3 regions of the Priestia sp. YIM B13551 genome follow, and region 1 is predicted to be linked to each of the others. Evidence: riboswitches for the same ligand, from Rfam matches in the RefSeq annotation. Region 1 holds a riboswitch; each other region holds the start of a gene.
What was found. Region 1 has a riboswitch for S-adenosylmethionine ahead of ACFX4N_RS21675 (phosphoadenylyl-sulfate reductase). Riboswitches for the same ligand answer to the same signal wherever they lie in the genome.

Region 1 (9,762 bases):
CGCCACTGCCAATCCTCCTGCTATGACACCCGTTGTGGCATCCATTAATCCAGCTCCTACTAGAGGACCGACAGCATTTGCCACGTTATTCATTCCAGCTGAGAAGGCTTCAAAGAATCCCGTCGCTATAACTAAAATCGTTAAAACTCTTTTCCACTTTCCCTCTGCTTCTTTTTTATGCGCTCTGCGTTTTATCACTTTTCCAATCAAAAAAGCAATGACAAATGAAACTAGCGGAACAATAATCCAAAAAGACATGACAACTAAAAGTTTTTCCACATACAGAGATTGATAAGCTACGCCTACTCCAACAACTGAACCAACCGTTACTTCACTTGTTGATAGAGGAATACCAATTAAATTCGCGAAAAAGAGTGACAGCGTTGCAGCAGCCAGAATGATAATAACTAATTCTACTGACAGCAATTTTTCAGGTATGATACCTGAACTGATGGTTTTTACCACCTCGCCGCCTCCGATAATGGCTCCGAGCACAATACCTGCAGCACAGATGAACAGGGCTACTCTTCGCTTTTTAATCGCACCGGAGCCGTATGAAACGCCCATAGCTGCTGCTGCACCGCTTGCCCCAATATTCATTGCAAAAAAAAGCGCAATGATAAAGGCAACATATAAAAGCATCATTTATTCAGCTCTTTCGTATTTAAGATTCGTGTAATCCGCATTCAACTTTTTGTGTACCTGCCCATCTTCCTGAACGTAAATCGTCTACATTGTAGGCAGGTGCGGTACAGGGTTCACAGCCGATACTTGGGTAGCCTTGATCATGAAGTTTGTTATATGGCAAATCATGCTTATACACATAGCGCCAAATTTCCTTCCAAGACCAATGAATTAACGGACAAACTTTCACCTTCTTGAATTTCTCATCCTTATTAAAGTAATTCGTGCTGGCACGAGACTCAGACTGCTCGCGTCTCAAACCAGAAATCCACGCATCATAAGGAGCAAGAGATTCTCTTAATGGAATGATTTTTCGAATTTGACAGCATAAGTTAGGCTGACTCTTCCAAAGCTCATCTCCATGTTTTTCAGCTTGTTCTGCAAGAGTTAAATCCGGTTTTTTCATATGAATACGTAAATCAGGGAAGCGTTCTTTAATTGCATCAATCACTTCATATGTTTCTTTAAAATGAACGCCTGTATCTAAAAAGACAATTTCAGCATCTTTTTTCACTTTTGAAATTAAATCAATTAACACGATCCCTTCGATCCCAAAGCTTGATGCATAGATAATTGAATCTCCGTAGGTATCATACGCCCACTGCAATGCTGAAAGGGCTCCTTTTGTTTCATCTTCACTGTCGAACTCTGGAAACGTATCACTCCAGTTTTCGTACGTATATAAGTCTGCCATTTTCTTCACTCCAATTCTTAGTTATCCGCGTTATCCAATAAAAAAAGACGGTTTTACCCACTAGAATTGGATAAAACCGCCTCTAGTGTGTCTAGTCAGCGAAACTATTTAATTCTTACTTTGCTTCGACATGCCCAAAGATTTGTTTTAAGTCGGGGGTTACAGTCATTGGTGTCCCTCCTCAAATTATCGCTTGCGCTATATCAAAATAAAAAGTCTTCCATATTGAAAGACTGGGTAGGCAATAAATTTTCACCTTATCTTTCAAAATGATACACACTTTGCTGGAATTAGCACCTTGCTAAGCAGGTTGCCGGGGTTCAGCGGGCCAGATCCCTCCACCACTCTTGATAAGCATTTTTTAAAAATTTTAGCATATTTAGAATATTTGTCAACATTAAAAATCATATATCCGATAAGAAAACTATACTTTAAATTCACAGAAATATCTATACTTTTATTTAAAACAACATATGTAAATTTAAACCAAATGTGAACATATCAGTTTATAAAACGCTTTCTTTTTTCTCCAACTTTTTATATTCTCTTGCTAAATAAAACACAAAACCTCTCTATAAAATTAATAAGGGATTTATAAGCTTTACGGATAATTCACCCACATTAGCACACATTACAGATAACACTGACTGACAGATAGGAGCTATATAAGATGGAGAGACAACCTTTTCAATTAGACGATACAATTAAAAATAATGTGCGAACATATTTACAGCAGATTTCAACTGAAGCCTCTAATTTAATTAAACATTTAGACACGAGTGATCATTGTATACTATGTGATTTTGAGGAGATGCGAAAGTTATTTCAAGATGTTCAAGCTACGGCTGCCTCTTATTACTTGCGTCATTACTTATCGCCTTATACATTTGAATATGCTGCTCTGTCCTTAGCTATTCATAACCTTTCTGAGAAACGTCACGGCGCTTTAATTGTCATTGAACGGGAACAAAATGTAGACCCTCTTATTCAAAAAGGAATGCCTATTCAAGCTCCTGTCAGCGCTACGCTAGTTGAGACGCTGTTCTATCCAGGGACACCCTTACATGACGGAGCCGTCCTAATTAGAAATAATCAGCTTATCTCAGCTGCTAATGTTTTACCTCTCTCGTCTATTATTTCAACGACCAAAAAATTGGGAACACGTCACCGTGCTGCCATTGGAATGTCGGAAAAATCGGATGCATTAATTTTAGTTGTCTCTGAAGAAACAGGCAAAATTTCGTTTGCACTTGATGGAAGCCTCTACCCTATTCACTCCAGCAAAAATATGATTTAAGAGCCCTTTCCTGATAAGCAGCCCTATGTTGACTTCTATATCCTTTCTCTTTAATATATTTCATAGTTTTTACATACTATAGATACGGGTGATGCATATGACAATTTTAAAATTTGAACATGTAGGCGTTCAAGTAAAGGATATAGAAGAATCTATTGAGTTCTATACGCAAAAAGTGGGATTAGAGCTCATCGAAAAACTACCACATACCGATCCGTCTTTGAAGCTAGCTTTTCTAGGTTTAGAAGGCAATGTAATTGTAGAGTTAATTCAAGGGTATAACTCAAGCTTACCTAACGAAGGTAAAGTTCATCATTTTGCGCTGGCAGTAGACGGAATTGAAGAGGAGTTTGAGCGTTTAAAATCAGCAGGCGTTTCATTTGTGGAAGAAAACATTGTAACTTTGCCAAATGGAGCAAGATACTTATTTTTCTACGGTCCAGACAAAGAATGGATTGAATATTACGAAGTAAAAAGATAAAGATATCTTATACCTTCAGTGAAAAATGGTCATACTGTGGCTATGACTAATCACTGGAGGTTTTTTTATGATGGAATGGCTATTATTTCGACTTTTTCGTCGTTCTATTTTAGTGCGGCTTCTTTTTATTATCGGCTGCCTTGTTCTGCTTTTCGGCATGCTTATACATTTCCTAGAGCCGCAAACGTTTGGGAATGTGTTTGAAGGAATTTGGTGGGTTATTATTACAATCTCTACTATAGGGTACGGTGATTTTGCTCCGACCACTACGATTGGAAGGTTAGCTGCAATTATTTTAGTCCTGATCGGAACGGGATTTATTACCACTTATTTTGTTACGCTTTCTAAAATTGCTGTTTCCGCTGAGAGCGCTTATTTGGAAGGAAATTTAAAATTTTATGGAAAAGATCACTTCATCGTTGTTGGGTGGAATGAGCGCGCCAAACTCGTGTTAGAGTCTTATCGCGACGCATTTCATAAAGAAGACATTGTTCTTATCGACGACTCTCTGACTAAAAATCCCATGATTTGTGATCGCGTTCATTTTATTAAAGGAAGTCCCTCTCATTATGAAGTATTAGAACTTGCCAACGCTCGGTACGCAAAAAAAGTGCTGATTACTGCCGATCAGCATAAGACAGAAGAATATGCAGACATGAATACTATTGTTACGTTAGTCGCTCTGCAAGGATTGAACCCTTCTATTTACAGCATCGTTGAACTGTTAACAAAAAAGCATATTCAAAATGCACAAAATTTGGGGGTGAATGAAATGATTAAAACAAACGAGTTGATTAGTCAAGTCATGTACGAACATATTTTTGTGAAAAAATTAGAGAGTTTAAAAAAAGAATAGTTCCTTCAATTACTGAAGCAGCGCATCTTCTGCCTCTCTAATTAGCTCTTCTCCTAAGCTGATATACTTTTCTGGAAATGAAGCGTCTGCGTCTTGGGGTTCTGCAAACTGATTAAATGAAGCACTGACATTTCCATTGTGAACATCGTCATCTAGACCAATTTGATATTTATGTGAAAGTAAAAATGGCGTGCCAATCTGTACGGTTGTTCCTTTAGAATCCAGTTCTCCATTCGTAGCTGTAAACGGGATACGTAAAAACTGATAGCCGACTTCATCATTCATCTTATAGTCGAATGAACCATGGTCATAATCCCAATTCCCTCCAATGTTATACCCAAGCGGCTTAAGCGTTTTTTCTAATTCGTAAAGCTTGAATAATGTGCCCTCTAATCTTGAAGATAATTCAATCATGTTATCCCTCCTCTGTTTTAACATGTCCTCTTTCCAGCGTTTTATCCTTTATCTCAAAAGCAAAAAAGAGGTTGAGACATAACTAAATGAATCCAACCTAAAGACGAACAAACTGGATAAAGTAGCTCGTATAAATCGCTTGTGACACCGTGATGTCCGTGCAAGGCTTCGCTTTCCGCGGGCAGGCGCTGAGCCTCCTCGTCGCTTGCGCTTTTCCCCGCAGGAGTCTTCGCCTTGCCCTCCAATCAACTGCTAGAAGGACCTAAACAGATGAAACTATATTCACCATAACAAAAAAAACGAACCACTAATCAAACATGTTGATCAATGGTTCGTTTTCCACTTGGGCTAAAATACTTTTGTACCGCCCTCTTTTTACTTACTTCAAACGCTTTTCTAATTCTGCTTTTTTCTCTTCAAAACCAGGTTTTCCCAGAAGAGCAAACATATTTACTTTGTATGCTTCTACTCCCGGCTGATCGAATGGGTTTACGCCTAATAAATAGCCGCTGATTGCACATGCTTTTTCGAAGAAATATACAACATATCCGAACGTATACTCATCTAGCGCAGGAATGTTCACAACTAAGTTTGGAACGCCTCCATCTGTGTGAGCAAGCATTGTACCTTGGAAGGCTTTTTTATTTACAAAGTCAACTGTTTCACCAGCTAAGTAATTTAATCCATCTAAGTCCGCTGCATCTTCTTCAATTGTTAGCTCATGACGAGAATCTTGAACTTGTACAATTGTTTCAAAAATATCACGACGACCTTCTTGTACATATTGACCTAAAGAATGAAGATCCGTTGAGAAGTTAGCAGATGAAGGGTAAATACCTTTTTGATCTTTTCCTTCACTTTCGCCAAATAACTGTTTCCACCATTCAGCAAAGTATTGAAGAGCTGGCTCATAGTTAATCAGCATTTCAATTGTTTTTCCTTTATTATAAAGAACATTACGAGCTACAGCATATTGATAAGCTGGGTTCTCTTCTAGCTCTGATGATGAGAATGCTTCTTGAGCATCAGCTGCCCCTTTCATCATTTGTTCGATATCAAGACCCGCAGCGGCGATTGGTAATAAACCAACCGCTGTTAATACTGAATAACGGCCGCCTACATCATCTGGAATAACAAATGTTTCATAGCCCTCTTCATCCGCTAATGTTTTTAATGCGCCACGCGCTTTATCTGTTGTTGCATAAATACGCTTGCGTGCTTCTTCTTTGCCATATTTCTCTTCTAATAATTTACGGAAGATACGGAAAGCAATCGCCGGTTCTGTTGTTGTACCAGATTTTGAAATAACATTAATAGAGAAATCTTTATCTTGTAAAACATCCATTAAGTCTTTCATGTATGTTGAGCTGATGTTGTTACCAGCAAAAATAACTTGCGGAGTTTTACGCTGTTCTTTTGATAATGTGTTATAGAATGAATGCTGAAGCATTTCAATTGCAGCACGAGCACCTAAGTAAGATCCTCCAATACCGATAACAATTAATACATCTGAATCAGATTTAATTTTTTCTGCACTTTTTTGAATGCGTGCAAATTCTTCTTTGTCATACTCCGTAGGAAGGTCGACCCATCCTAAAAAGTCGTTTCCAGCACCTGTTTTCTCATGAATTGAATGGTGAGCTACTTTCACGGCATCACGTAAGTATGTAAGTTCATGTTCACCAAAAAATGATAACGCGTTTGAATAATCAAAACGAACATGTGTCATAGTCTGTTCCTCCATTAAAATATCTTTATTTTTCACTTTATCGAAACTGTTAGCTGAATTCAAGTGAATCCACTTACAATTTGACACAATCATTATAGTTTGTTGAAACTGCAATCATTGTATGTACCCTTTTATTTAACGATAAATTCAGTTGTGAAGTCAACTAATGTTCTTTGATTACAGGACGTAATTCATGCACGATTACGCAAATAATAAGCAAATAAAAAACGACTACAGAGTGGTCTTCAATCGTTTTTTATTTGCTTATCGGGTGGTGCAATATAGTTCATTTCACCTATCTTCACATATTGTCTCGGTTTATAAGAGGCTTTTAAAAGGGAAAAGTCTATTGATATGGAATTTTCAGCTTGGTTTTTAGAAGTGAGTAGCATCCTGTTTTCTTCTTTCATTTCCAAGTGATTATTCAGCACAAATCCGCCCATACATAATGCGGTAAAAATGAGAAAACTGATGGCTATTTGTTTCCTATACATTTCCATCACCCCATTCTTAGAGTGACAATTTCGAGTGATTTTTATACGTCCAAAAAAATTTTTTTATGTTTTTTTTATGGATTTTGTGACGAGTTTCTATTTATTTAATAAGGTTTGAAAAATCCGCTGATACTAAGAAATAGCATGGATGCATGCATAATTAAATTATTATATAATCGGTTACAGAATTGAATATCACAAGGAGGTTTGTCTTTTGTCGTGGTTGCACTTGGTGATTTTATCGCCTTTTTTATTAGCCTTTTTTGTCCCCCTTCTGTATAGGAAATTCCAGCGTATTCATACAGGGTGGTTCGTTTTACCTCTTCCACTTGTGTTGTTCATTTATTTCACACAATATATCAGTGGTGTTTCTAAGGGGGAAACATATCTACATTCAATGAAATGGATACCTAGTCTGGGCATTAACTTTGATGCCTATGTGGATGGACTTGGTCTTCTGTTTTCTCTATTAATCACCGGAATTGGGACACTTGTTATTCTTTACTCCATTTATTATCTTTCTAAGACAAAAGAAGCACTGCATTCGTTTTATGTCTATTTGCTTCTTTTTATGGGGTCGATGCTAGGAGTTGTATTATCAGACAACCTAATGAGCCTTTACAGCTTTTGGGAATTAACAAGCCTTTCATCTTTTTTATTGATTGGTTATTGGTACAAACGAGAGAAATCTCAATACGGAGCCTTAAAATCTATGCTCATTACCGTATTCGGAGGACTTTCACTTTTAGCAGGAATTGTGCTTTTATACGTTATGACAGGTACTTTCAGCATACGCGAAATTATCTCAAACGTAGATGTAGTCACATCAAGTCATCTATTCATTCCAGCTCTAGTCCTCATTTTATTAGGGGCCTTTACAAAATCTGCTCAGTTTCCTTTTCATATTTGGCTGCCAGATGCAATGGAAGCTCCAACCCCAGTGAGTGCATACCTTCATTCAGCCACAATGGTAAAAGCGGGAATTTATCTTTTAGCAAGACTCAGCCCTGTTTTCTCTATAAGCGCCACTTGGTTTTTTATTATTTCAATTATAGGACTAATTACACTGTTTTGGGGCTCGTTTTCAGCAGTAAAGCAACAAGACTTGAAAGGGATTTTAGCTTTTTCAACCATTAGTCAGCTCGGGATGATTATGTCACTTATAGGAGTAGGTAGCGCAGCTATTCACTATAATTTTTTAGACGATAATATCTACTTAGTAGCTCTTACTGCAGCGGTTTTCCATTTGATTAACCACGCTACCTTCAAAGGCAGCTTGTTTATGGTAGTAGGCATTGTCGATCATGAAACAGGCACGCGTGACATTAGAAAGTTAGGCGGGTTAATGAGCTTCATGCCTGTGACATTTACCATTGCTATCATCGGGGGATTTTCAATGGCGGGTCTTCCTCCTTTTAATGGATTCTTAAGTAAAGAGATGTTTTTTACAGGCATGGTAAACGTGACAAAAATGGATATGTATAGTATGCAGACGTGGGGAATTTTGCTGCCTATCATCGCTTGGTTAGGAAGTATTTTCACTTTCGTCTATAGTATGATTCTTGTCTTTAAAACCTTTACAGGCAAATACCAGCCCGAAAAACTAGAAAAGAAGCCGCATGAAGCACCAGTAGGGATGCTTATTTCACCTGTTATTTTAGCATCACTGGTTGTTATTTTTGGCTTTGCTCCTAATTTATTAGAATCAACCCTTATTGAGCCAACAATGGCCTCTATCGCACCTAGCCTGCTAGCTGAAGGTAAAGAATATCAAGTGCATATTAAATTTTGGCATGGCTTTACCCCAGAATTATTTATGACGCTAGGGGTCATCATATTTGGTATTTTGTTATTTATGACGATTCAAAAGTGGTCAAAAATTTATACACGATTCCCTTCTTCTTTAACGCTTAATAACGGCTATAATTATGGAATTAAAGGGATAGAAAAAGGGTCAACACGTATCATGAAAACATTAATGACAGGATTTATTAGAGACTATCTTTTAATCATTTTTACTTTCATAGGCATTTTACTTCTCGTGACGCTCTTTTCTCAGAATGCCTTTGCGATTGATTTAAAAGATACTGCTTCTATAGGCGTTTATGAAGCCATATTAGCAGTCGTAATGGTTGCGGCTACTATTACAACTTTATTGGCAAAATCACGCCTCACAGCCATTATTTCGCTCGGAGTTGTCGGGTATACGCTCTCTTTATTTTTCGTATTATTCCGAGCTCCTGACTTAGCTTTGACTCAATTAGTGATTGAAACTGTATCGGTATCCCTGTTTTTACTATGTTTCTACTACTTGCCGGAGTTTCGGAAGCGAAAAGTAAGGGTGAAGTTTCAGCTGCCAAACTTACTGGTTGCTCTTCTTGTAGGAACGACTGTTACACTGCTTGGCATATCAGCAAACAGTACGAAACTATTTGAATCGATTTCACATTACTTTATTGAAAACAGCTATGAAAAAGCAGGCGGCGAAAACATGGTGAACGTAATTCTTGTTGACTTCCGCGGATTTGATACATTATTTGAAATTACCGTACTTTGTATAGCAGCTCTTGCTATCTATGGCATGATTCGTCTTCGGTTAACAAAGGAGGAAGAAGAGTGAAAAAAAATGATTTGATACTACAAACCACAACGAAAGTAGTCACGTTTATTATTATCATTTTTGCCATTCATCTTTTCTTTGCAGGTCATTATACACCGGGGGGAGGGTTTGTTGGGGGACTTACTACCTCAGCAGCCCTTGTATTACTACTGCTGGCTTTCGATATAAAAACCGTATCCAAAGTCATCCCATTTGATTATAAGAAGGTCGCGGCTTCCGGACTGCTGCTAGCTATTTTAACGGGGCTTGGGTCATTTATTTTCAAAGTTCCATTTCTAACTCACACATATAGCTACTTTATCCTTCCCCTTCTCGGGAAAACATCTTTAGCTACCGTTGTACTGTTTGATTTAGGTGTATATCTAGTAGTAGTTGGTGTTACGATGACCATTATTCAAACGATTGGAGAGAGTGAATAGTGGAAATATTAATGTCCATAGTGGCAGGGATTCTATTCACTGCCGCTGTATATCTCATGTTATCCCGCAGTTTA
Region 2 (9,762 bases), on a different contig from region 1:
CTCCTGCGGAAAAAGCGGAAGGGATGAGACCCCGCAGGAGCGGGAGCGACGAGGAAAGCGAAGTCTTGCACGGAAATCAACCCCGGTGTAAAACAAGTAATTCACATTAAATCATTTATCCAATTTGTTCGTCTTTAGACTGAAATGATTTAGTTATGCCTCAATTTCCTAGTTTTTATGAAAAAAAGATAGCAAACAAAGAAAGGTATTTTTGAAAAACTAGTGAAATTAGAAAAACATAGGAGTATAATAGCATTAAGTCATCTGATGACCTGTTAACTAAAAAGAAGTAAAATGATCAGCTTGGAGGGAGCAAATGATGAAAGTATCTTTATTTGCCACATGTTTGATTGATATGTTTCAAACAAATGTAGGAAAAGCGACGGTAGAATTGTTAGAACGATTAGGCTGTGAAGTGGATTTTCCAAAGAGTCAAGTTTGCTGCGGGCAGCCTGCGTATAATAGCGGTTACGTAAAAGAATCAAAAGAAGCGATGAAAAACATGATAAAAGCGTTTGAGCATGCAGAGTACGTTGTATCTCCGTCTGGATCGTGTGTGACAATGTTCAAAGAGTATCCTCATCTTTTTGAAGGTGATGCTGCATGGCATGAACCTGCCGTGAAGCTTGCTGATAAAACGTATGAGCTAACAGATTTTATTGTAAACGTTTTAAAAGTGGAAGATGTAGGAGCCAGCTTAAATGGGAAAGCCACTTATCATTCTTCCTGTCATATGACGCGTTTGCTAAACGTAAAAAAAGAACCTTTTACACTATTAAACAATGTAAAGGGTCTTGAAATGGAGAACCTTGAAAACAGTCATAACTGCTGCGGATTCGGTGGGACGTTTTCGGTTAAAATGGGGCAAATCTCTGAACAAATGGTCGATGAAAAAGTAGGCTGTATAGCTAAGACAAACGCAGAGTACTTAATTGGAGCTGACTGCGGCTGTCTTATGAATATTGGAGGAAGAATTGAACGAAAAGGACAGCCTGTAAAAGTGATGCATATCGCTGAAGTATTAAATAGCAGAATGTAAAGAAAGGAGAATACCGAATGTCTATGAAAATAGGAAATGATCAGTTTAAAAAACGCGTCGATGATGGAGTCAATAATGCGTTTATGCGCTTTGCAGTTTCAAGTGCTCAAGAGCGCTTAAGAAGCCGTAGATTAGATGCGGCAGAAGAGCTAGGAAACTGGGAAGAATGGAGAGCGCTTGGCGAAGAAATTCGTCAGCATACGCTTGAAAATTTAGATTACTATTTAGAGCAGCTCACTGATAATGTAGCTAAACGCGGAGGCCACGTTTTTTTCGCTCAAACAGCTGAAGAAGCGAATGAGTACATAAAAAATGTAGCGAGGAAAAAACAGGCAAAGAAAGTGGTTAAATCCAAGTCAATGGTTACAGAAGAAATTCATATGAACGCTGCTTTAGAAGAACTAGGCTGTGAAGTTATTGAAACGGACTTAGGAGAATATATCCTGCAAGTAGATGATCACGATCCGCCTTCTCATATCGTAGCTCCTGCGCTTCATAAAAATAAAGAACAAATTAGAGATGTATTTCAGGAAAAGCTTTCTTATAAAAAGACAGAAAAACCTGAAGAACTAGCTCTTCATGCCCGGGAAATGCTGAGAAAAGAATTTTTATCAGCAGATATTGGCATCACAGGATGTAATTTTGCGATTGCAGAATCTGGATCTATTTCACTTGTTACCAATGAAGGAAATGCAAGGCTAACGACCGCCCTTCCTAAAACGCAAATTACGGTTATGGGAATGGAACGAATTGTGCCAACATTTGAAGAGTTTGAAGTGTTGGTAAGTCTGTTAACTAGAAGTGCAGTAGGTCAGCGGCTTACAAGCTACGTAACGGCACTTACGGGACCTAGACTTCCAGGGGAAGTAGACGGACCGGAAGAATTTCACCTAGTGATTGTAGATAACGGACGATCTGCGATTTTAGGAACTGAGTTTCAATCTGTTTTACAGTGTATTCGCTGTGCGGCATGTGTGAATGTATGTCCCGTGTATCGCCATATTGGAGGACATTCATATGGATCTATTTATTCAGGGCCGATTGGAGCTGTATTATCTCCTTTACTTGGAGGCTATGAAGACTACAAAGAGCTTCCATATGCCTCAACGCTATGCGCAGCCTGTACAGATGCCTGTCCGGTCAAAATTCCGCTGCATGAGCTATTGCACAAGCATCGTCAGCGAATTGTTGAAAAAGAAGGAAAAGCACCTATTTCGGAAAAGCTGGCGATGAAAGCATTTGGCTTGGGAGCAGCTTCTTCTTCTCTATATACAGTGGGCGCTAAAGTAGCACCGGCAGCTCTTACTCCTTTTATGTCAGGAAGTAGTATTTCCAAAGGGCCTGGTCCATTAAAAGCGTGGACGGAAAGCAGAGAGTTTCCAGCGCCTACAAAAGAGCGCTTACGAGATTGGTTTGATAAAAGGAGTGATGATGATGAACGGAAGCATTCAAAATAGAGACAGTTTTTTAGACAATGTTGCTGCTAATCTTAAGCGAAGCAGGCGAACAGGCGGTGTAGTAAAGCCACAATGGAAGCATGCTCCTCAGCATGAGGTCTACCGCAACTATTCGCCGGATCAATTAAAGAAAGAGCTTGAAAACCATTGCGAACGTATTCATACTCGCTGTGTAGAAACCTCATCACAACACTTACCAGATGCCCTTGAGGAAGCCGTAGCGAACTATGGAAATGGTCTTGTCTGCACGTGGAATGATCCCAGGTTTTCCGAATATGGATTGAATCCGCTGATGGAGAAATGGGAAACAAACCGTAACCTTCACGTATGGAATTCAGTAAAAGGCGATGAGAATGTTAAACTAGCTGAACAAGCAAACGTCGGCATCACGTTCAGTGATTTGACGCTAGCGGAATCTGGAACAGTTGTTTTGTTCAGCAGTGCTGCAAAGGGACGAGCGGTAAGCTTGCTGCCCGCCACTTATATTGCAATCATACCTCAAAGCTCAATTGTCCCTCGCATGACACAAGCCGCTGAAATGATTCATGAAAAAGTAGAGCGAGGAGAAACGATTGCTTCTTGCATTAACTTTATTACGGGACCGAGTAATTCAGCTGATATTGAAATGAATTTAGTAGTTGGTGTGCATGGGCCTATTCAAGCAACTTATATTGTAGTGAATGATCGATGAGGCCGGGACAAAAGTATTTTAGCCCAAGTGAAAAACGAACCATTAATCAACGTGTTTGATTAATGGTTCGTTTTCTTTGTTATGTTGAGCGTAGGTTTTATCTGTTTCGTTCCTTCTAGCAGTTGATTGGAGGGCAAGCGATGAGGAGGCTCAGCCGCCGCCCGCGGAAAGAGAAGCCTTGCACAGAAATCAACGGCGGTGTAACAATTGATCTATACTAGGGCGCTTATCCAATTTGTTCGTTTTTAAATTAGATTGGTGTAGTTATGTCCCAGCCTCTTTTATTCATACTTTCTTTCTAAATAGCGGGATAATGTGAAGAAATGTCGCATTTTGAATAAACGTGCCTAATTTTAAAAAGGTAAAAAGCAAATCTTGTAGAATACTAAGTCTATAGATAAAGGTGGGGAAATGGGAAGTGCAAAAGAAAGGAGCAATGAGCATGTCACCACATAGAGAATTAACATCTGAAGCTGCGCAAAAGCAGCAAGGTGAATTACAGCAGCTACGAGCTATTTTTAATGACGTATTAGATGCCATTGTCGTATTTGATGAGTATTTTCAAGTTATAAATGCAAATGAATCAGCCTGCGGGCTGTTTGAAAAAACAAAGGATGAGCTATTAACGCATCAAATGAAAGATTTTCTGATGTATTTTCCGTATGACATGATTGAAGCGTATTATCCTGCACTCTTAGAAGAAAGCTATTTCAAATATGAAGGCGCGATGACGCTTCGAAGCGGCATGATGAAACATGTTGAATTTACTTCACACAAACATAGTCACATGTCGGGCATTATTGTGTGTACATTTCGAGATATTACGCAGCACAAAATGATGGAAAATGAACGGTTTATTAGTCATCATATGTTTATGGATGTATTTAATGAAGCGGTAGACGGAATTGTCATTTTTGATCGAACGGGTCAGCTTATCGACGCGAACCCTTCATTTTGCGAACGATTAAATTATACAAGAGCACAACTTCTAACCAAAACATTAGAAGAGCTTGTAGAACCTACTTATCATTATAAGGTGAAAAAATTATGGAGAACTCTGCATCAAGAAGGAAAGACAAGCGGTGAGCTACCGATCAGGCTCGAAAATGGAGACGTTACTTTTTTTGAATTTACCACAACGGCTAATATATACAGTCAATACTATATGTCCATTATGAGAGACGTGACGGAAAAACGGCTGATGGAGCAGCAGCTGTTGAGAAGCGAAAAAAATTTCAGGGCTATTTTTGAAAATGCGATTGAAGCGATCTTGATTTGGAGAGACGATGGTGAAATCTTGAACGCTAATCTTGCTTCTTCGCGTACATTTGAGCTGCCGTTAAACAAATTAATTGGAAGCAATTTGTATACGTTTATCGATACAAAAAGCTTTAGTGCGTTAAAGGTGCTCCAAACGTTTCAAACAAAAGGAGAAATTCGCAATCAGCTTCCTTTTTACATGCCAAATGGAGAAATCAAACAGTTGGAATTCACAGGGAAAAAAGGCATTATAGAAGGAGACCATTTAACGATTTTTCGAAACATCAGTGAACGTACAAAAATCGAACAGGAGCTTCGGAATAACGAAGAGAAATTCAGACAGATTTTTAATGGTTCGATCGATGGGTTAGTTTTATGGGACGGCAAGCGAAATATTATTGATGTAAATTCTTCTCTTTGTGATATTCTAGAACTCAGCAAAGAGGAGATTTGTGCGCACTCCATGGAGGATTTTATTTCTTCAGCGAATTTAGATGCGGTCATTGAGCATAAAGAAACGATTGAGCAAAAAGGGGAAGCTGAAGGAGAGATTACGTACGTTACGGGGAACGAAAAAGTTAAAAATATCGAATTTTCTACGAAAAAAGATATCTTGCCAGGTCTATATATGACGCTTTTAAGAGACGTAACGGAACGAAATCAAATGCAAGAGCAGATTCGGAAATCGGATACGCTTCAAGTAGTCGGACAGTTAGCAGCTGGGATTGCGCATGAAATCCGCAACCCGATGACGGCTTTAAAAGGGTTTGTTCAGCTGTTAGAAAGCAGCATTCAAGAAGATCACTCTCTTTATTTTGATATTATTAAATCTGAATTAAAAAGAATTGAAACCATTATTACAGAGTTTCTAGTACTCGCTAAGCCACAGGCCGTAAAGTTTGAAAAGAAAAATCTAGCTGCGGTTGTTAAAGAAACGATTGATTTATTAAATGCTCAAGCGCTTTTAGAAAATATTCAGTTTGAACTAAGTGTGTCTCCTCAGCTGCCAATGGTGTACTGCGAGCCGAACCAGATTAAGCAAGTACTAATAAATGTAATTAAAAATGCAATTGAAGTCACGTCAAACGGAGGAAGAATTATTGTTGAAGTTTACTCTACAGAGCCGCACTACGTGACGGTCTCCATTCGAGATCAAGGAGACGGAATGCCCGAAGAGCGCATCAAGCGCTTAGGAGAACCATTTTATACGACAAAAGAAAAAGGAACGGGACTCGGTTTGATGGTCTCATATAAAATTATCGAAGAACATAAAGGGCGAATTGAAGTGGAAAGCAAAATAGGAGAAGGCACAGCTTTTCATGTTATTCTTCCAGCTTAATTAGAAAGGATAAAAAATATGTACTACGGAGAAATGAATTTATTTTCTGATTTAAAAATTTATATTGTAGCCTCGGAAAAAGGGGTTCAACATATTTGGTTTGATAGCGATGATCATAACGAGCAGCTTAAAAAACTTGTCCATGATGAGGATTATCACCATGTGAAAGAAGCAAAGAGACAGCTGCAGGATTATGCTACAGGGCGCACGCTAACATTTGATTTGCCTTTGGATGTAAAAGGAACAGACTTCCAAAAAGAAGTATGGTTAACGCTTAAAGGTATACCTTATGGACAAACGTGGTCTTACAGTGAGGTAGCGGAGTCTGTTAATCGCTCTAAAGCCGTAAGGGCTGTGGGACAAGCGAATCGTCGAAATCCACTGCCTATTATTTTACCTTGTCACCGTGTGATTGGAAAAAATGGAGCATTAACAGGTTATGCAGGCTCCCAAACTCATATAAAAGAGAAACTATTAATGCTTGAAAGAAATGTAGCAAAAGGCGCTCTGGAGTTGAAATAACTATTCACCGTCTAATTTCCAGCCTTCTCCTTGCACAAAAACACCGTCAATTTGTTGAGGAGAAGGGAGGGAATTTAGTTCTTCATCTTTGGATAAATCGAATAGCTGATATTGCTGCTTACGATTCAGCGCTTTGTTTTTATCCGTTTTTTGCTCTGAACTCATATTTACTCCCCCTTATTCAAAAAGAATCCCCTATAATATATGTAGAAAAAGAAGAGAGTACTGTTACAATTGTGTTACAAATGCAGTTGAAAACCAGTGCTCAACAAAAAAAGCCGCTGCTATGCGGCTTTTTTTATTGAGCAGATTGCAGCAAAACTTTTTGAATGGATTCAAAAGACGGAGAATGGATAATTCCATGCTCTGTAATAATGGCCGTAATCAGTTCGCTTGGCGTCACATCAAAAGCCGGATTGTACACAGAGATTCCGTCTGGAGCAATTTGTGTATCTCCAATGTGCGTTACTTCTTTAGGTGAACGTTCTTCAATAGGGATGCTGCTGCCGTCTTGAATAGATAAATCAAATGTGGACTGCGGCGCTGCTACGTAAAATGGAATACCGAATGCTTTCGCTAAAAGAGCAAGTCCGTATGTTCCAATTTTGTTAGCCGTATCGCCATTTGCTGCAATGCGGTCAGCACCTACAATAATCCCATTAATTCCTTTTGTTTTAATTGTATGAGCGGCCATATTATCCGTAATCAGCGTCACGTCCACTCCCGACTGCTGAAGTTCCCATGCTGTTAAGCGAGAACCTTGAAGAACGGGTCTTGTTTCACAGGCAAATACTTCAAGCGGAATATCGCGCTGCTTAGACAAGTGAAAAGGTGCTAATGCTGTTCCATAATAAGCTGTAGCAATTGAACCAGCATTACATATTGTCATGATTTTATCTTTCTTTTTAAATAAAGAAAGAGCATGATCTCCAATTCGGTAGCACGTTTCTTCATCTTCTACTTGAATTTGAATAGCTTCATGAACAACTTTTGTTTTAGCTTCATTAACGGACGAAGCGGATTCAGCGCTTTTCGCTACGCGCTCCAATGCCCAAAATAAATTGACGGCAGTAGGGCGTGAACTAGCTAAATACTGTTGATCAAGAGCTAGCTTTTTGTTGAATTCCTTGACTGAATCTGTGTCATAGCTAAGCGTAGAAAGAGCAAGACCAAAAGCCGCCGTAATGCCAATTGCAGGGGCTCCGCGTACTTTCAAGGTAGTGATAGCATCCCATACGTCTTTAATGGTTTGCAGCTTAATATATTCAACTTTGCCAGGAAGCTGCTGCTGATCTAATAAAGTAATATATGATTCATTCCATTCCACTGAGCGTGGAAGTGATAGTGTATTTGTCATGCTGATACCGATCCTTTCATTGTGTACATTATTCGTTATCGAAGTAAATGTTCAAATTCATTTGGTGAAACGTCTTGTTGGTGCAGAAGCAAATAACGTCCAATTTTTAACGCAGTACGTTTAGCGTTAATTTTTCTTTCCTCTGAAGAAATTTCGTCTAAGTCCGCCACGTGAGCTAAGCCAATCGTACGTCGAATGATTTCACATCCTGCATATCCAACAGCATCTTGCCACGTTTGCGTTAAAATTTCATGTAATAAGCGCTCATCTTTAGCGAAAGGTTCAGTGTTTTCAGAATGCCAAAGCGCAGTAAAGGTATCTTTGAATACGTTCCATGTGTTCGTAATGTGTGCAAATAACGGTTCGCGATTTGTTTCTCGAGAAAGAGCATTTAAAAATAAATTCGCAACAAATTGCCCTAAATCGAATCCAAACGGACCGTAAAAAGCAAACTCTGGATCAATCACTTTCGTTTCTTGACTGCTAGCAAAGATGCTGCCTGTATGTAAATCACCGTGGATTAGGGTTTGCGCATTTGTTAAAAATTTATATTTTAATTTTGCTGCTTGTAGCTTTACATCACCATCATTCCACAATTCTTCTACATCAGGACGCAACGCTTTTTCAAATTCATTTGTATCAATATCAAAAAAAGGATCTGTAAACACTAAATCTTCCGTAATATTGCATAAGTCCGGGTTGCTGTACTTAACAACTTCTTCTTTTTTATCCTGAGGCTTTAAGGCGAAATCAGACGTTTTGAACGCAATATGTCCTAAAAAAGAACCGATATGCTGTGAGAGCAGAGGATAACTTTCACCTTGAATAAGTCCGGCGCGAGAAATCGTTAAATGAGACAGATCTTCCATGACCGTAACAGCAAGCGTTTCATCGTGGTAATAAACAGCGGGCACAAGTTCTGGCGTAAATGCACCAAATTGCTTGAGCGCATTGCTTTCAATTGTGGCACGGTTCAATGATAGAGGCCAGCTTTCGCCTACAACTTTTGCATAGGGAAGTGCTTGTTTGACGATAATGGATTTATTCGTTTGATCATTTATGATGTGAAAGACGAGATTTAAGTTGCCGTCACCAATTTCACGGGCAGTCAGCGCTTCTGTGGCATCAAAAAGACCTAGCTTTTTCACAAGTTTGATTGCTGAAATTTCTGTTAAAGGCTGATACTTCTCTGTTTTTGTTGTTGACATCGGAATCCCTCCATAGTTTATTAAACTGATTTGTTTACTAAGTTAATAGGTTTAAGAATATATGGAGGCTTTTATAATTTTAGAAAATATAAAAGCCTCTTTCGTTGGAAAGAGGCTTGATTGTAGTGTTCAAACCTCTTATCTGCCAGAAAGAATTACTTTCTGTTGGAATTAGCACCGTGCCTTTGTAAAACATGTTTTACGGGTGTGATCCATCTTAGGATGGAATGACGGTCGGTTGCTGGGCTTCACAGGGCCAAATCCCTCAGCCAACTCTTGATAAGAGTACGATTACTTATTCAATTTTGATTTGTTTGAATATTTTATGATATCTGGTGAAAATCGTATCATGCAAAAAAACGGCTGTCAATACATAATTAATAAAATTCTGTGCGGCGATCTGTAAAGACAGGAATTTGTTTACGAATTTCTTTTACAAGTTCCAGGTTAACGTCAGCACTTAAAAGTTCTTCGCTATCGCCAGCTTCAGCGATTATTTCTCCCCACGGATCGATGACTAAGGAATGTCCGGCAAATGTGTTATTAGGATCTTGGCCTACACGATTACACGCGATTACATAGCATTGATTTTCGATTGCACGGCTAATGAGCAGGGCTTTCCAGTGGGCAAGTCTTGGAGCCGGCCACTGAGCGACAACAAACAAGACTTCTGCTCCGCTGCTAGTATGAACCCGAATCCATTCTGGAAAACGAATATCGTAACAAATAACTCCTGCGCACAGTGACTGTTCAAGTGTAAAAAGATTTTTTGCTGTTCCTGCTTCGAGATAGAGGTGTTCATCCATTAATTTAAATAAGTGCAGTTTACTGTATTCTGATACTTCACGACCTTTTCGGTCAAAAATATACATCGTATTCGTGACGCCTT
Region 3 (9,762 bases), on a different contig from region 1:
ATAAAACGGAAACAGACCAAATGCCAGAAACTAACACGACCATGAGTGCAATGGTTAAAGCTAAGTTAATCCAGATTTTTTTAGGCTGTGTAATATCTTCTTGAGAAGTTAAGGACGCGTCTTCAGCAAAAGCAAGCGAGCTTTTTAATTCAAACTGCTCGATGTCAATAGCACCAAGTCGTCTTCGCTCTTTTTTCCCAAGGATATAGCCTGTAAAGATTACCCACAAAGCTCCGCCAATTAACGTTGGAAGAAGTGGAATAAAGAACTCTGATGCATCGAGGTGAAGGGCGACAATCGCACGAGTAGCCGGGCCTCCCCAAGGCGTCATGCTGCTCATGATACTAAGAGAAAGCATCGCAACTGTCGTTAACACTAACGGACTCATATTCAGGCGTTTATAAAGGGGAAGAAGAGCAGAAACCGTAATCATATAAGTGGTTGTACCGTCTCCGTCTAGTGCAACTAAAAGCGATAAAAGAGCCGTTCCGATGACGATTTTAAGCGGATCGCCTTTTACGATTTTTAACAGCTGCTTAATTAGTGGATCAAACAGTCCGGCATCAATCATAACCCCGAAATATAAGATGGCGAACAGCAGCATCGCAGCTGACGGAGCTACTTGTTTTAACCCTTCTAGCATCATGTCTCCGACGCCTTTACCAAACCCTCCAATCACCGCAAAAAGAAGTGGAATGACCATTAAAGCTACGATAGGAGACATCCTTTTTGACATAATGAGATACGTAAAGACAATAATCATTGTAAAACCTAGTAGTGCTAGCATTCAAACAACCTCCTTTATTTTCCCTCTTTTCTCTGAAAGCGTTTTCTTTTAGAGTAAAAAAACGTGACTAACATCTCTCATCCCCATGTATGAGTCGTAGTTTGATTATTAAGAATTTTTAAAGCCGCTCTTTACTCCCGCTGATGTTTCTTGTTTTCATGTTAGTACATTTTTAAAAATAAAGGAAATATAGGTTTTTTTAGAAAGTTCATAAAAAATTTTTATAATGGTAGTCTAGAAAAAAGCTTGGCCTAAAAGAGAGATTCTTCCAAGACGCAAACTTTTTAGCTTTTGCTTTATTTTTCACTTAGCTTTAAAAAGTCAATAAATGCTTTCACGACCGATAGATTCAAGTAAGAAGGATCATACATGAGCCACGTGTTTCGAAGCAAAGGTGATTCATCTCGGTATGAAAGTCCGTATGTATATAAGTTGTCGCTGGAGTGAAGGCAAATTTCAGGTAAAATTGCAAAGCCTAAATCATTTTTGACCATTTCTTTGGCCGTTTCTTGCCGGTCAACTTCCATTGCCACAAACGGAGGCTCTGAAAACTTGTCATGCCACCAGTCTTGAATGAGATCTTTTAGCGACGTATCGGTTTTATAATTAATATAAGGCAGGTTCGGCAAGTCATCGATCGCAATCTCTTTTTTCGAAATTAAGCAGAGTCGTTCTTTCGTCAGCAGTGATTTTTCTCCGTTCCACGGATAATTGCCTCGTAAAATACCAACGTGCACACGCGAAGAGTCTAATAGATTCATAACTTGCGTACTCCAGCCGGTATTGACGCTGAACTGTACATTTGGGTAGTGAAGAGAGAACTGTTTTAAAATTTTAGGAAGCTTATGCTGTGCAAAGTTACTCGATACCCCTAAGCGAAGCGTTCCCGTAACGGTTTCGCTCATATTACGCATGCTGTCTTTTGTTTCCTGCAGCTGCTTCCACATATTTTCCGCATAGCGAACAAGATGCTCACCTTCAGATGTAAACTCAATTCCTTTTTTCGTTTTGAAGAAAAGCGACACGCCAAATTCTTCTTCAAGATTTTTAAGGCGGTAGCTTAAAGAAGGCTGCGATACGTAGAGCCTTTCAGCCGTTCGCGTAATGTTCTTTTCTTCGTGAAGCGTTTTAATTAATATCCAATCTTTTTGATCCATCCCAATTCCCCCTTGCATTTAGATTATAAAAAAATTTTTAAAAAGACAATAAATTTTATGTATTTTACTTATGACCACCTCTATTATACGATAAATGGCAAATGAACCGGTTCTAAATAGTAAAAAAATAAAATGGTTTGATGAACGCCTCGGCGTTTGTTAGTAGGGGAGAAAGGTGATTAATATGACGCGCATTCCTGTAACGGTTATGAGAGGTGGAACGAGTAAAGGGGTTTTTATCAATCATGAAGAAATGCCTGTGAACAAATCTGATTGGGAACCGTTTTTGCTAGATATAATGGGAAGTCCGGATCAACGTCAAATTGACGGGTTAGGCGGAGCCAATTCGCTGACGAGTAAAATTGCGATTATAAAAAAATCAGATTTAGAGAAAGCTGACGTAGATTACACGTTTGCACAGGTCAGCATCAGCGAATCCCTCGTTGATTTTAAGGGAAACTGCGGCAATATCTCTTCAGCGGTCGGACCTTATGCCATCGAACAAGGAATTGTACAACCTGTGGAACCGGTGACCAAAGTGCGGATTTATAATACGAATACGAAAAAAGTAATCGTAGCGGAAGTAGAAGTAGAAAACGGAAAAGTGAAAACAGAAGGATCGTGTATGATTCCTGGAGTGCCAGGTACGGGTTCACCCATTTATCTTTCGTTTGAAAACGGAGAAGGAGCCGTTACTGGAAAACTGCTTCCGACCGGGAACGCTATTGATCTTCTGCAAACATCCATCGGGACAATAAAAGCATCAATTGTTGATGTAGGAAATCCGCTTGTATTTGTTAAAGCAGCGGATATTGGCCTAAAGGGAACAGAACTTCCGCATGAATACACGGACAAACAGCTGAAGCTATTTGAAGAAATTCGTTCCATTGCAGCGGAAAAAGCGGGGCTTGCACCTCAAAACAAAGCAACTAAACTATCACCAGCGGTTCCAAAAATGACGATTATTGCTCCTCCTATGGACCATCGCGACGGGACGGGCAGAGAAAAAGCTGCTTCTCAAATGGACGTATTAATTCGCATGATGTCGATGCAAAAACCGCATCAAACGCTTGCGATTACAGGAGCAATTTGTACAACGGCGGCTATTTATACAAAAGGCACGCTTCTGTCAGAAATGGTTCAACTAAAAGGCGATACCGTTCGGCTTGCTCATCCAATGGGAATTATGGAAACCAGTGTGGATCTAAAAGATGGACAGGTTAACGGAATCAAAGTAGTGCGTACAGCCCGTCTTATTTTTGAAGGATTTGTTTATACAAAGCACACGTACGATGTATGTTTATCAAGTTAATAATGTTCTCTAAAAAAAGCTCTTTCTAGGAAACTAGGAAGAGCTTTTTTATGTTAGAATATTTTTACTGAATATTGAAAAAGTGGGTGGGAGTATGAAAAAAAGAACGTATATTGATCTAAGCCACATCATTGAAGAAGGAGTTATCACACATAAAGGCTTGCCGGCACCAAACATTTGCGACTATTTAAGCCGAGAAGAGTCTAGAAAGCTTTATGAACCAGGGACTGAATTTCAAATCGGTAAAATTGAAATGGTCACGAATACCGGTACGTATATTGACGTGCCGTTTCACAGATATAAAGACGGAGCGGATTTGGCTCAAACGGCTATTGATAAAACAGCCGGACTGGAAGGAATAGTCGTTTCGGTTGACCCGACTTTAACGGCTATTGATGAATCTCATTTTCAACATATAGACGTAAAAGGCAAAGCGGTATTAATTCATACGGGATGGGATCGCTACTGGAATACAGACGATTATTTAGAAAACCATCCATACTTAACGGAAAGCGCGGCAGCTTATTTAGTGTCTCAACAGCCCGCTCTTGTCGGAATTGATTCGATGAATATTGACGACACAAAAGGAAAAGCAAGACCAGCTCATACGCTGCTGTTAGGGGCGGATATTGTGATTGCTGAACACTTATGTCACTTAGATCAACTAACCGAGTCCTTTTTATTTTACGCTGTGCCTCCTAAAATAAAAGGAGCCGGAACGTTTCCGATAAGAGCATTTGCGGAGGTAGAAAGAAAATGATCCAGTTACATAGATATAGAGAAGTGCAGGAATTTAAAAACCAAGTAGAACCGCTTTTATCAAAGAATGAAGTTCTTCATAACTTAGCGCTTGGCATTTTACACGGCTTAAATGAAAGCAGCAAACCAAATTTTATGGGCGTTATTTTTAAAGATAGCCGTGTTGTGCTTGTGTTACTGCAAACGCATCCTAAGCAAATCATCCTGTCTCAAATACAGAAGCTAACGGAAGGTGAACTAAGCGAAGCGGCAGAGCTATTACAAGAAATCGACATACCGGGCTTAGTTGGAGAGAAACAAACGGTTTTATATCTTTCTCAAAAACTAGCAGATTTAAAAAATCAAGAAGCTTCTTTGAAAATGGATCAGCGCATTTACCGGTTAGACAAAGTGAAAAAAGCTGCGGACGCGGAAGGAGTGCTGGTAAAAGCAAGGTTGGAGCACCTTCCGCTCGTGACAGAATGGATTTGGGAGTTTATGGGCGTCATTGGAGAGCCTGTGTCAAAAGAACAAGCTGTCAAAACAGGCGAAGCTTTTATTAAAGCAGGAAGGTTATTTTTATGGGAAGTGAATGGCAAGTACGTATCCATGGCAAATGCCGCGCGTCCAACAGCTCATAACATTACGATTAACTTTGTGTACACGCCCCGAAAAGAACGTAAAAAAGGCTATGCCTCAAGCTGTGTGTCCGCGCTTTCTCAGCTTATGTTAGACAGCGGATTTCAAACAACAAGTCTATACACAGATATGGCAAACCCTACGTCTAATAAAATTTATATGGATATTGGCTATGAACACGTAGCTGATTCAGCATTAGTTTTATTTCATGAAAAAAAGTAGCAGGCTGTCTGCTACTTTTTCTATTACTTAAGGCTTTTCAACTAAGTTTACGTGATTTAACGTTTTGGTATCGTCAAAAATAAATTCAAGATCATAGGCGCCGGCATGATACGTGTACTTTGTTTGAGTCGTACCATCACCTTTTACTTTACTTGTAAAGTTCGGTTGACCTAATTCTTTCTTTAAGTTAACTTGCGTAATGGAACCTAAATTTGTTTGACGCTCTACATTTGTACCAAAATAGCGGATTTCGTTAACGACGTTATTTTGGTCATAGCCAAATGCATAACCAGGGTGACCCATTTCCGCATGATAGTAGTCAAAGTTGTTTGATGAACCTTCAGGCGGTGGGCCGAACTGATCACGAACGTCTTGACGCAGTGTTTTGCCAATTTTGAAGTCTGCCGTTAAGCGTGGCACTTCACCTTTTACTGCGGCGTTGTAAATTTCATTAATGTTTTTTACAGCTGTTTGACTTTGACTGCTTGTTTCTTGAGATGTAGCTGCGTGTGCTGGTGTATCAAGCTGAGCGACAGGGGCAAATCCAAACGCAGCAATTCCTGTAATCGTTGCAGCCGCCGCCGCTTTTGATAGTCGTTGTTTCATTTTCATGATTTTTTCCTCCTATATATAACGATTTAGCAACCTCAGTCTACCTAAAAGAACAGGTAGGCCAGAATAGTCAAGGAGTCTTAGTTGAGTTGGTAACTGATATATATAATTTAACACGTCTTTTAGAATGTAAACATCAAGTAAAGTGAAAAGCAAAAAACGATTCATTTATCATAGGTGAAAAGATTGGTTTCTATTCCTTTATTAGGTAAAAAACGTAGTATAGGGACAATCCTAATTCATTATAAAACATTAGATATTAACCGAGATTACTATATACTAAAGCAGCTAAAAGAAAACACCACTTTACTAATAAACTTTACTAATAAAAGATGGTGCTTTATCTTATCTTAATTTCGCTCTTGCTATACCTGTTACTACCATACTACTAATAAAAATAACTACGATTCCAATATTGGTCGGGGTATCAAAAAAGATTTTTGAAACCGCCAAAGCGATAATGAGTCCAATAGCTACTCCAGATAATTCTTTCATCAATTTCAACGTTAACACCTCTTGAAAAATATCGCTCAGGAAAAGTCTAACATTCTTGGTAAAGTGATTTCAATTGATAGTGGATTAACAAAAGACATGTAATAAAAGTGCTCTGATCCAAATGACTCTTCTAGAAGACTAGCAGACTTACCGTAAGCGCTTTGCTAGGAAGCATACGATAATTAATTTAGAAGAGGAATTGACCTGTATTTTAGTAGCCTAAAACCGTATAATCCTATCTGTTTTTAAAGTTTTTTTACATAGAAAAGAAAAATAATATTGACAATTGTTAAAAAACTATTAATATTGACTATATTACATAAAACAAATAGCTATTGTTTTCCTTATCAAGAGAGGTGGAGGGACTGGCCCTGTGAAACCCGGCAACCGCTGTCTATGACAGAATGGTGCCAAATCCTTAAGAACAGTATGTTCTTGAAGATGAGGAAGAGACGTTTGGTTAACGAGCTCTTCCTTTATATAAAGGAAGAGCTTTTTTATATTATGGGGGGAGTAAGTCAAATGAAGAGATTTCTTGTTTTAGCAGTTGCGCTTGTACTACTCGTAACTGGCTGTCAGTCAAAAAGCACAAAAAGCAGTGGAAGCGAAGAGAAAGGAAAGAAGCGAATAGCTCTTGTTTTACCTGAAAAGATTGGAGTTAACCCGTTTTTTCAACAAATGGATGATGGAGCAAAACGCGCTGGGAAGAAGTATAACATTGATGTAAAAACAATTGAGTCTACGGATCAAGCAGCCATTGAAAGTAACTTGCGTGCTGCCGTAGCAGAAAACTATGACTTGATTATTACATCTTCTTTTGAATCCGAAGATGCGTTGAAAAAAGTAGCTCAAGAAAACCCGCAGCGTCAATTTGCGATTATTGATACAGTGGTCGATTTACCAAATGTAAGAAGCGTTGTATTCCGTGAACAAGAAGCTTCATATTTATTAGGAGCAGCGGCAGGATTGGTTACAAAAACGAATAAAGTAGGAATGGTTGCAGCTGATGATATTCCATTATTAAAAAAATGGACCGTAAGTTTTAAAGAAGGATTACAATCAACAAATCCAAAAGCAGAATTTCTAGTAAACTATGTTGGAAGCTTCTCCGATCCAGCTAAAGCAAAAGAACTTGCTATTTTACAGGCTTCAAAAGGAGCTGACTTTATCGCCGGAGCTTCAGCGGTAGGCGACTTGGGTGTATTTGAAGCAGCAAAAGAAAAGGGTTTTTATACGGCAGGCCAAGATATTGACCGTACGGAAGTAGATCCTGAGCATATCGTTTTATCGCAGTTGAAAGGATCTGATGCGGCTGCTTATGAAACGGTAGAAGCACTCGCAAATGACAAATTTAAATCCGGTGTAGTGACATACGGCTTAAAAGAAAAAGGTGTTGGGTTAACGTATGTGACTCAAGACAGCAAGACGCCTCTTAATGACTTTGTAGGGCAAGATGTAATTGATCAATTAAAAGAAATTAAAGATTCGATTATTGATGGAAAAACAGTGGTGAAAGATCCGTTAGCAAAGTGAGTTGAGAAGAGAAGTCGAGTAAGGCTGGCTTCTCTTTCTTATTTTTGAAAAAAAACTAAAGGAAAAGGAGCAACGAATAAAATGAGTGAGCTGCTGCAGTTAACGAATTTGACGAAGAAATACGGTTCATTTTTAGCAAATAATAACGTGTCCTTTAAACTGAAAAAAGGCGAGGTCCACGCGCTGGTTGGAGAAAATGGCGCTGGAAAAACAACGTTGATGAGGATGCTTTACGGAATGGAAAAGCCGAGTTCAGGAAATATTCAGCTACATGGGAAAACCGTCTCGTTTTCATCTCCTGCAGATGCGATTAAAAATGGAATAGGCATGGTGCATCAGCATTTTATGGTTTTTCCTCATTTTACAGTGGCTGAAAACATTGTCTTGGGGCATGAGCCAAAGAAGGGCCTCTTTTTTAATAGAAGGCAGGCGAAAGCAGATGTACAGCAATTAACCCAAACCTATCAAATTTCAGTAGATGTTCATAAGAAAGTAAAACATTGCTCAATTGGAGAACAGCAAAAAATTGAAATTTTAAAAGTGCTGTATCAAGGAGCAGAAATTATTATTTTAGACGAGCCTACCGCCGTTCTTACTCCTCATGAAGTGAAGGAACTATTAAAAACAATCCGTTTTTTAGCTTCTCAAGGTAAAAGTATCATTATTATTACACATAAGCTGCAAGAAGTGATGGAAGTAGCGGACCGCATTACGGTTCTTCGAAATGGTAAAGTAGCCGGCGTCACAAGTAAAGAAGATACCAATGCTCACCACCTAGCCAGGCTGATGGTAGGGCGAGAATTAAAAGAGCGTCCTGCAAGAATACCATCACAAGGTACCTCTCATTTAAACGTACAAAATCTCTTTTTAAAAGGAAAAGGACAAAAAAACGTATTGCAAAATGTGTCTCTTCACGTTTCTGCAGGCGAAATTGTCGGTATTGCAGGCGTTTCGGGAAATGGACAATCGGAGCTGCTTCAAACAATTTCTGGATTAGTAGAAACAGGTAGCGGAAGTATTAAACTTGGAGATGAAGATCTTACAGGGCGATCTGTGCGTGAAAGAAGAGAGGCAGGAATCGCCCATATTCCAGAAGACCGCTATATGTGGGGAGCCTCTAAGGACGATACGATCGAAGAAAATGCACTAATGGGCTATCAGTATAAAGCTTCTTACTCGAAGATGGGCTGGCTGAAAAGAAAGATATTCAAGTCGAGCGTGGAGGAATGGATAAATGAATTTTCGATTAAAGCCACTTCATCTAAGCAAAAAGCTGGAGAACTGTCAGGGGGAAATCTGCAAAAATTGATTGTTGCCAGAGAGCTTGGGCAAAACACTTCTTTTCTACTTGCTGCTGAACCAACGCGAGGAGTGGATATTGGGGCAATGGAACGTATTCATGATGCCTTGATTCAAAAACGGAATAATGGCTCCGCTATTTTACTTGTGTCTTCGGAACTGTCGGAGATTATCTCACTATCAGATCGAATTTTAGTTATGTACGAAGGCAGTATTGTTGGAGAGCTTACAAGGGAAGAAGCAACAGAAGAGAAACTAAGCATATTAATGGCAGGAGGAACGGTAGAAGGTGATACAGTTGCAGAAACTTCTTAAATCATTAATCCAGCCGGTTATTGCAGTCATTTTTGGCTTAGCAATAGGAGGCATTATTATTTCCTTAACTGGTGGTTCGGTTCTTCAAACATATACAGAGCTCTGGAATGGAGCGTTTGGTAATTTTTACTTCTTCTGCACTACGCTGGCTCGCGCTACGCCTATTCTTTTAATTGCGTTAGGTGTCGGGTTTGCTTTTAGAGCAGGTGTGTTTAATTTAGGGGGAGAAGGACAGATGGTCGTTGGAGCGATTAGTGCAGCAATTGTCGCTTATTACCTACCAGCTCCAGGGATAGTCAAGCTTATAGCGGCTATTGCAGCTGCTGTTGTGGCAGGAGGTTTGCTTTCTGTTTTAGCAGGCTGGATGGAAGCCGCGTTTAAAATTCAGCTCGTCATTTCTACGCTTTTATTAAATTATATCGCTGTTTTATTTGCAAGCTATTTAGCAGGCCATCCGTTTCAAGATAAAACAGGCTCAGCTGCTCTCGCTCAAACGCCTATGATTGAGCAAGGGGCGTGGCTTGGAAAAGTGTTTCAAGGAATGCCTCTTCATATTGGGTTTATCATTGCTCTAGTAGGTGCACTTCTGCTGGGGACTGTGCTTCGCTACTCTGTGTTTGGGTACGAAGTGAACGCATCCGGAAAAAATCCAT

Region 2: another riboswitch for S-adenosylmethionine. It lies ahead of mtnK (S-methyl-5-thioribose kinase); the one in region 1 lies ahead of ACFX4N_RS21675 (phosphoadenylyl-sulfate reductase).
Region 3: another riboswitch for S-adenosylmethionine. It lies ahead of ACFX4N_RS13530 (BMP family lipoprotein); the one in region 1 lies ahead of ACFX4N_RS21675 (phosphoadenylyl-sulfate reductase).

The regions. Positions count from the first base shown of each region.
Region 1 covers NZ_JBHZOX010000005.1:7,667-17,428, forward strand. The annotation lists gene ACFX4N_RS21670 (sulfate permease) at 1-645, opposite strand, end outside; gene ACFX4N_RS21675 (phosphoadenylyl-sulfate reductase) at 665-1,378, opposite strand; SAM riboswitch class I at 1,633-1,735, opposite strand; gene cdaS (sporulation-specific diadenylate cyclase CdaS) at 2,049-2,675, shown strand; gene ACFX4N_RS21685 (VOC family protein) at 2,773-3,156, shown strand; gene ACFX4N_RS21690 (potassium channel family protein) at 3,224-4,012, shown strand; gene ACFX4N_RS21695 (YugN-like family protein) at 4,022-4,426, opposite strand; gene ACFX4N_RS21700 (hypothetical protein) at 4,475-4,675, opposite strand; gene ACFX4N_RS21705 (glucose-6-phosphate isomerase) at 4,806-6,155, opposite strand; gene ACFX4N_RS21710 (hypothetical protein) at 6,401-6,649, opposite strand; gene ACFX4N_RS21715 (Na+/H+ antiporter subunit A) at 6,864-9,269, shown strand; gene ACFX4N_RS21720 (Na(+)/H(+) antiporter subunit B) at 9,266-9,688, shown strand; gene ACFX4N_RS21725 (Na(+)/H(+) antiporter subunit C) at 9,688-9,762, shown strand, end outside.
Region 2 covers NZ_JBHZOX010000001.1:1,676,072-1,685,833, reverse strand. The annotation lists gene ACFX4N_RS08560 ((Fe-S)-binding protein) at 320-1,039, shown strand; gene ACFX4N_RS08555 (LutB/LldF family L-lactate oxidation iron-sulfur protein) at 1,057-2,496, shown strand; gene ACFX4N_RS08550 (LutC/YkgG family protein) at 2,471-3,187, shown strand; gene ACFX4N_RS08545 (PAS domain S-box protein) at 3,630-5,786, shown strand; gene ACFX4N_RS08540 (methylated-DNA--[protein]-cysteine S-methyltransferase) at 5,805-6,308, shown strand; gene ACFX4N_RS08535 (hypothetical protein) at 6,309-6,473, opposite strand; gene mtnA (S-methyl-5-thioribose-1-phosphate isomerase) at 6,607-7,665, opposite strand; gene mtnK (S-methyl-5-thioribose kinase) at 7,701-8,873, opposite strand; SAM riboswitch class I at 9,009-9,159, opposite strand; gene ACFX4N_RS08520 (carbon-nitrogen family hydrolase) at 9,251-9,762, opposite strand, start outside.
Region 3 covers NZ_JBHZOX010000002.1:771,018-780,779, reverse strand. The annotation lists gene ACFX4N_RS13565 (CitMHS family transporter) at 1-787, opposite strand, end outside; gene ACFX4N_RS13560 (LysR family transcriptional regulator) at 1,084-1,944, opposite strand; gene ACFX4N_RS13555 (2-methylaconitate cis-trans isomerase PrpF family protein) at 2,129-3,256, shown strand; gene ACFX4N_RS13550 (cyclase family protein) at 3,351-4,016, shown strand; gene ACFX4N_RS13545 (GNAT family N-acetyltransferase) at 4,013-4,855, shown strand; gene ACFX4N_RS13540 (YjgB family protein) at 4,883-5,467, opposite strand; gene ACFX4N_RS13535 (hypothetical protein) at 5,813-5,971, opposite strand; SAM riboswitch class I at 6,304-6,410, shown strand; gene ACFX4N_RS13530 (BMP family lipoprotein) at 6,485-7,495, shown strand; gene ACFX4N_RS13525 (ABC transporter ATP-binding protein) at 7,577-9,109, shown strand; gene ACFX4N_RS13520 (ABC transporter permease) at 9,084-9,762, shown strand, end outside.